2 regions of the Pannonibacter anstelovis genome follow, and region 1 is predicted to be linked to the other one. Evidence: riboswitches for the same ligand, from Rfam matches in the RefSeq annotation. Region 1 holds a riboswitch; the other holds the start of a gene.

Region 1 (3,401 bases):
GCGTTATTTTGGCGACGGGCTTTCCATTGCCTTGCGCCGTGACGACCAGGCGCTGCTGGATGCGCTGAATTATGCCCTGCGGCAGGTGCAGGATAAGGGCATCTATGGTGAGCTTTACCTGCGCTACTTCCCCGTAGGGTTCTACTGAGCCCCCGGTCCGCCAGCAAAGCCATTGCCAGACCGCCCGGTTCTGGATAAGCCGGGTCACTCTTTGCGCGCGGAGCCCATCCGCCGCCACAACAGGACAGTCTGATGACCGAATTTCTCTGGACCCGCCCGGAAGGCACGCCGGAAGCGACCTTGCTTCTGGCCCATGGCGCCGGTGCGCCGATGGACTCCGCCATCATGAACCGGCTGGCCGCAGCCCTTGCGGCTGAAGGCATTGCCGTGGTGCGGTTCGAGTTTCCCTACATGGCCGCCCGCCGTACGACGGCCAAGAAGGCTCCGCCGCCGAAGGCAGAGCTGCTGGTGGGCGCGTATCAGAAGGCCATGCAGGCGTTGATGAGCGAAGTGGAAGGCCCGTTCCTCATTGGCGGCAAGTCCATGGGCGGGCGTGTCGCTGCCATGCTCACGGCTGGCGCTTCGCTGCCGGGCCGCGTGAAGGGCGTTGTCTGTATCGGCTATCCGTTCCACCCGCAGGGCAAGTCCGATGTCTGGCGCCTTGAGCCGCTGGAACAGGCCCGCCGCCCCATCTTCATTGCGCAGGGCGAGCGTGACCCCTTCGGCAGTCAGGCCGAGCTGGAAGACGTGACCCTGCCGGGCACCTGCGAGATCCTGTTCCTCGAAGACGGCAACCACGACCTGGGGCCCCGCGGCCAATCGCCCGCGACTTGGGACAGCAACATCATGGCCACCGCCAAGGCCGTTGCGGAGTTCGCCCGCAAGGTTCTGGCCGCCTGAGATTGCAGGCCCGGTGCGGCTGCCGCGCGGGCTTGAGCAATTCCCGATGAGCCAGGCTCATCGGGAGTTCATATCAGCTGAGCGCGCGGAAGTGCTTGGAGAGCTTCAGCTCCTGGCCCTGATAGTTGGAGCCGATGCCTTCGCCGTAGAGCCGGTGCGGACGTTCGGCCATGTGCTCATAGACAAGCCGCCCAACCGTCTGGCCATGCTCCAGAATGAAGGGAACGTCGTGCGAGCGCACCTCCAGCACGGCGCGTGAGCCTGTGCCGCCAGCGGTGCTGTGGCCAAAGCCGGGGTCGAAGAAGCCGGCGTAATGCACGCGGAATTCACCTACCAGCGGATCGAAGGGCACCATCTCGGCAGCAAAATCCGGCGGCACATGCACCGCTTCCTGGCTGACGAGGATGTAGAACTCGTTCGGGTCAAGCACCAGTTCGGCCGCGCCGCGCCGGTAGATCGGGTCCCAGAAATCCAGCGGGTGATGCGCGTCCTTCAGGTCCACGTCGATGACGCCTGTGTGATGCTTGGCGCGGTAGCCGACAAGGCTGCCATCGCCGGAGCCTTCCAGATCGATGGACAGCTGCACGCCGCCGCCGATGCGTTCCATGCCGCCGGAGACAAGGCGCAGGCGCGCATGCACGTCTTCCAGCTCGCTGTCCGGGATCAGCGGTTCACCGGCGCGGAAGCGGATCTGCGACAGGCGCGAACCGCTGCGCACCAGAATGGGGAAGGTGAGCGGCGATATTTCCGCATAGAGCGGCCCGTTGTAACCGGCAGGCACCGTGTCAAAGGCGCGCCCGCCATCGGCTATGACGCGGGTGAAGACATCAAGCCGGCCGGTGGAGCTTTTCGGGTTGGCCGTGGCTGAGATAGCATCGGGCAGGGCGAGGCTTTCCTGCAGCGGCACGATGTAGACGCAGCCCGTTTCCAGCACAGCGCCACGTGTCAGGTCGATGCTGTGCAGCGCAAAGGCATCCAGCTTGTCCGCAACGCTGACGTTATTGCCCGGCAGGAAGCTGGCGCGCACCCGGTAGGCGAGCCCGCCAAGACGCAGGTCAAGGCTTGCCGGCTGGATCTGGCCGTCAACTGGCGCCAGCTCGCTGCGGATCGTTCCGGCGCGGAACATGTCCTCGATCATGTGGGCGGGCAGAATGCCGTCTGGGCGCATGACAAGCCTTTCGTGGAGCCCGGGGGGAGCCGGGGAGGGACGTTATCTTCCTCTGCGCTGTCATTAGCCGATGGCAGGGCCTTGGCCAACCCTTTCATGGCTGGTTCACCGCTGGCAAAGATTGACCGCAGGCCCTGAATGGCGTATTTGGCGGAACAGGATCCGTGGTGATTTGAGCCGGCCGGCTTGCAGCCACGTTAAACAAGTTGCTAAAGAGGCCGGGGAGAAACACCCGGCCTTTATGGCCGGTTTTTTGTTTCTGGAGCGAAGACCGATGAGCGCATCCGATACCCCGTCCTCCCGCCCCTTGCGTCCGGCCACCCGTCTGGTCCATGGCGGAACCATCCGCTCTCAGCACGGCGAAACGTCCGAAGCCATCTTCCTGACGCAAGGCTTTGTCTACGCCAATGCGGAAGCAGCGGAAGCGCGCTTCAACGGCGAGGATCCGGGCTATGTCTATTCGCGCTATTCCAACCCCACCGTTGCCATGTTCGAGCAGCGCATGTGCGAGCTGGAAGAAGCCGAAGCGGCCATCGGCACCGCCAGCGGCATGGCCGCCGTCAATCTGGCGCTGATGGCCTCGGTCAAGGCGGGTGACCATGTTGTGGCTGCCAAGGCGCTTTTCGGTTCCTGCCGTTACATTGTCGAGACCCTGCTGCCGCGCTTTGGCGTCACCAGCACGCTTGTAGATGGCACCGACCTTGACCAGTGGCGCGCTGCCGTGAAGCCGGGCACCAAGGCCGTGTTCCTGGAAAGCCCGACCAACCCGACGCTGGATGTGATCGATATCGCCGCCGTGGCGGAAATCGCTCATGCCGTTGGCGCCCGCGTCATCATCGACAACGTCTTTGCCACGCCAATCTTCCAGTCGCCGCTGAAGCTGGGTGCCGATGTTGTGGTCTATTCGGCCACCAAGCACATCGACGGTCAGGGCCGCTGCCTTGGCGGTGTCGTCCTCTCCGATGCCAAGTGGATCGAGGAAGAAGTACTGCCGCTGGTCAAGCACACCGGCCCAGCCATGAGCCCGTTCAATGCCTGGGTGCTGTTGAAGGGGCTGGAGACGCTGCCGCTGCGCGTCGCCCAGCAGTCTTCCAGCGCGGCCCGCATTGCGGACCGTCTGGCGGGCGACCCTGCCATTGCCCGCCTGATCTATCCGGGCCGTGACGACCATCCGCAGGCCGCTGTTGCCCGCAAGCAGATGCGCGGCGGCTCCACCATGCTGGCCTTCGAGCTGAAGGGCGGCAAGGCAGCAGCCTTCGCCTTCACCAACGCGCTGGAAGTGATCAAGCTGTCCAACAATCTGGGCGACGCCAAGAGTCTGATCACTCATCCC
Region 2 (3,401 bases), 210 kb from region 1:
CAGCTCTGTCATGAGCAAGGGGCGTGTCTCGTGTCGGATCTAAAGGGCTTTCTCGACAACAGCTTCACTCTCGAGGGGTTGCCGTCAGAACTGGCGGATGGGCTCACCCGTCTGGCGCGCCCGATGAAGGTAAACCAGGGGGCGATCCTTTTCGAAACAGGCGATCCGGGCAATGGCTGTTATGCCATTCTGGAAGGCTCCCTCAAGGTTTCCATTCTCTCGGTCGAAGGGGATGAGCAGCTTCTGGCCGTGCTCGGGCCGGGAGATCTGGTGGGTGAACTGGCGCTGCTCGACGGGCGCCCGCGCTCGGCCACCGTGACGGCGCTGAAGGCGGCACGGCTCGCCTTTATCGACAAGTCGGCCTTCGAGCGCTTTGCCGATGAGAATCCGCAGCTTTACCGGCACATGCTGGCCATCGTCGGCAAGCGGCTGCGCCAGTCCAACGATGTTCTGGCCGCCCGTTCCTTCCTGCCGCTGCCGGGCCGTGTGGCCCAGACGCTGATGCAGCTGGCGGAGACTTTCGGCAAGCCGCTGGATAACGGCCGCATTCTCATTCACTACAAGCTCAGCCAGTCCGAGATTGCCAATATGGCAGGCGCCGCGCGCGAGAATGTCAGTCGCGTGCTGAACGACTGGAAGCGGCTCGGCACCATCAGCCGTATTTCCGGATACTACTGCCTTGAGCGCCCGGAAGTGCTCAAGCAGGCTGCAACCCTCTGATTTTCCTCCCCACCGTCTTTCATGGAGAGCCATGTGACAGCCACTTCGGACGCAGAAACCGAACAGCCAACCGGTGACCTGACCCTTCGCACCATGGCCATGCCGGCCGACACCAACGCATCTGGCGACATTTTTGGCGGCTGGGTGCTGTCGCAGATGGATCTTGCGGGCGGCATCGCCGCGGGCCAGCGGGCCGGGGGGCGCGTGGTGACCATTGCCATCGACCGGATGAAATTCATCCGCCCTGTGCATGTTGGCGATGTGCTGTGTATCTACACCCGTGTTGGCCGGATTGGCCGCTCTTCCATGGAGATCAACATGGAAGCCTGGGCTCTGCGCCACCGGTATGGCCAGCGGGAAAAAGTAACCGAGGCTATGTTCACGTTCGTGGCCGTGGATGAGGATGGCCGTCCGCGTCCGGTTCCGGCGGAGTGCTGACCTGCGGCGGGTGATACACGCAAAGGCGGGCCCGCTGCCGGGAACCTCGCCACTGTTCTCATGGCACGGCGAATAATGGCATGATGAATAAAAGGAAGAAGCCGGTCAGGCGGGCCTGACCGGCTTGCGGCCTGCTTGGCAGCAGGCGGAACAGCACGGAGCGCACGGCAATCAGCCATGGCACGTGAGAATAGCGTGGTTCGGGAGCGGTTTCCGCAGCGTATCAGCCGGGAAGGGTCTGCCGGGCGCGACGCTCGAGATCGGCGTAAAGGCTCTCGTCGACCGCTTTGGAACAACCCGTGTTCCACAATGCGATCAGCCCTTCCACCCGTGTCTTGCGCATCTCTGAGGTCAGCGGCGCATGTGTACGGCGGAGCGCGGCGGTCAGTTTCAACTGACGCAGGCGCTGCAGGACATAAAATTCCGAGGCGGTCAGGGAAGAACGGGCGGCAGGCGCGGCCAGGTCCTTCAGCTGTGCCCCGGCCAGGACAATCTGGACGGATGCGTTCACGGCGTTTCTCTCTCTTCTCGACATTAAAAAAATCCTCCATCGGTTGCCCGAGGAGGACTGGCGCATTGACGTTCTGACCGCTTGGTTGCCCTGGATTTCTCCATGGCCACATCCCTTTGCGGGGACCACCTTGCCCGGCCGGGCAGGTTGGCGAGGGCGCCAGCCCTTCTCTTGATGATGGCCGCTTTATGCCATGGACGGCGCATGGGGTCAATCACCTGAGAAGACCGGTTTGAACCTGTTTCCAAGTGCCCGTCTGAACCTCGTGTGTGGTGGTCAACAACTCCTTAATGGGATGCAGGGCAGGGTGTAGGCAACGCAGGTGAGCCGTGCAGGCAGGGATGTGAGCACGGCTGAGGGACAACGGGAACGCGACATATGACCGGCGAGAGGATGAGCCGCCAGGGGCCGTTTGATCCGGCCCGGCCGTTGACCGCAATGATGCTGGCATTCTGTGCCTGCTATGTCGACGTCATCTGCGTCCTTGGCCTGTTCCACACCTTCACCGCCTTCGTCACGGGCACGCTTGTCGTGCTTTGCACGGAGATCTTTACCCTGCCAGATGACGCCAAGCTGAAGCTGGTGGTGCTCGCGACCTTCTTTGCCGCAACACTTGGCTGGTACGAACTGATCGTCCGCCTGAAAGCGGCCGGGCACCTGCGGCTGGCGCCATTGCTGGTGCTGGAAGCGGTGCTGCTGATAGTGTTCATGCTGGTGGCAGTGCTGGCCGGGCCACTGGAGCATCCCCTGGCGCTTGCGACAATCGCCGCCGTGATGATCTCGACCCTCGCCATGTCGTTGCAGAACGTGATCATGAGCGAGCTGCTGAGCTATCACGCGCCGACAACCTTCATGACCGGCAACACAATGCGCCTGATTGCCGGCCTGGTTTCCGGCTGGCTTTCCACGGCACCGGCGGCGCCCGGTCAGGTGGCTGACGCCCGGGCGGGCGCCATCCGGCACGCGCAGGTGATACTGGCCTTCGTCGGCGGCGGGTTGATGGGGGGCTTCGGGATGATGCAGTCCGGTTTCTATGCACTGCTGCTGCCCGTCGGCATTCTGCTGACCATGGCGGCGGCACAGCGGCCTCTATCCTCCGGGCAAGGCTGATCCGTCACAGCTTTCTGGCGGGCGCGTCTTCACTCATGACCCTGTCCATATCGGGAGGCGCAGCCTCCCGCAGTCATGAGGACCAGCCCATGCCGGTACAAAACGATGCCACCCTGCAGATGATCAATGCAAACAATGCTGGCTTTGGGACGGTTCGTCTCGATCCGAGGGCGGAGACAGGCAACTATCAGGATCATCTGGCGATCCAGGCCGGTCAGCTGCCCAGTGTCTATTACGGGCTTGCAGGATCGGACAATACGACGAGATTCAGGCCTCTCCACCGAAGCGGCCTTCTGGCAACAACGGCCCGGACCCGTCTGTATTTTGCGGTGGGGGGCATGATCGGTCAGATCACCAATCCGCGTGCCGCCCTGACCACAAACATGCAGCATGTGTGTGGTCCGGTTTACACCAGCCGGTTCTATGTCTTTGTCCGGCTTGGCGTGACGCTCACAGATTTTCAGACGTCACTGCAGGCCATGCAGACTGTCGCACAGACCATTTCGACGGATGATCTTCAGGATATGAATGTCACGGCGCAGGCGAGTGGTGGAACCGGAGTCTATTATGTGAACTCAGGCGCTCTTGCCGGTACGTTCTGGGCGCATAAGGACACAGGTTG

Evidence for each region. A riboswitch is a leader RNA that binds a small molecule or an ion and turns the genes downstream of it on or off. The one in region 1 is predicted to bind S-adenosylmethionine.
Region 2: it holds a riboswitch for S-adenosylmethionine, as region 1 does, so the genes downstream of both, V6L75_RS03285 (hypothetical protein) here and V6L75_RS04290 (O-succinylhomoserine sulfhydrylase) in region 1, are expected to answer to the same signal.

The regions. Positions count from the first base shown of each region.
Region 1 is NZ_JBAKBF010000002.1:313,618-317,018, forward strand. It holds gene V6L75_RS04275 (transporter substrate-binding domain-containing protein) at 1-148, shown strand, start outside; gene V6L75_RS04280 (alpha/beta family hydrolase) at 253-900, shown strand; gene V6L75_RS04285 (2'-deoxycytidine 5'-triphosphate deaminase) at 974-2,068, opposite strand; SAM riboswitch at 2,223-2,302, shown strand; gene V6L75_RS04290 (O-succinylhomoserine sulfhydrylase) at 2,343-3,401, shown strand, end outside.
Region 2 is NZ_JBAKBF010000002.1:102,650-106,050, forward strand. It holds gene V6L75_RS03275 (Crp/Fnr family transcriptional regulator) at 31-720, shown strand; gene V6L75_RS03280 (acyl-CoA thioesterase) at 742-1,158, shown strand; gene V6L75_RS03285 (hypothetical protein) at 1,382-1,669, opposite strand; SAM-I-IV-variant riboswitch at 1,741-1,852, opposite strand; gene V6L75_RS03290 (YoaK family protein) at 2,048-2,779, shown strand; gene V6L75_RS03295 (hypothetical protein) at 2,869-3,401, shown strand, end outside.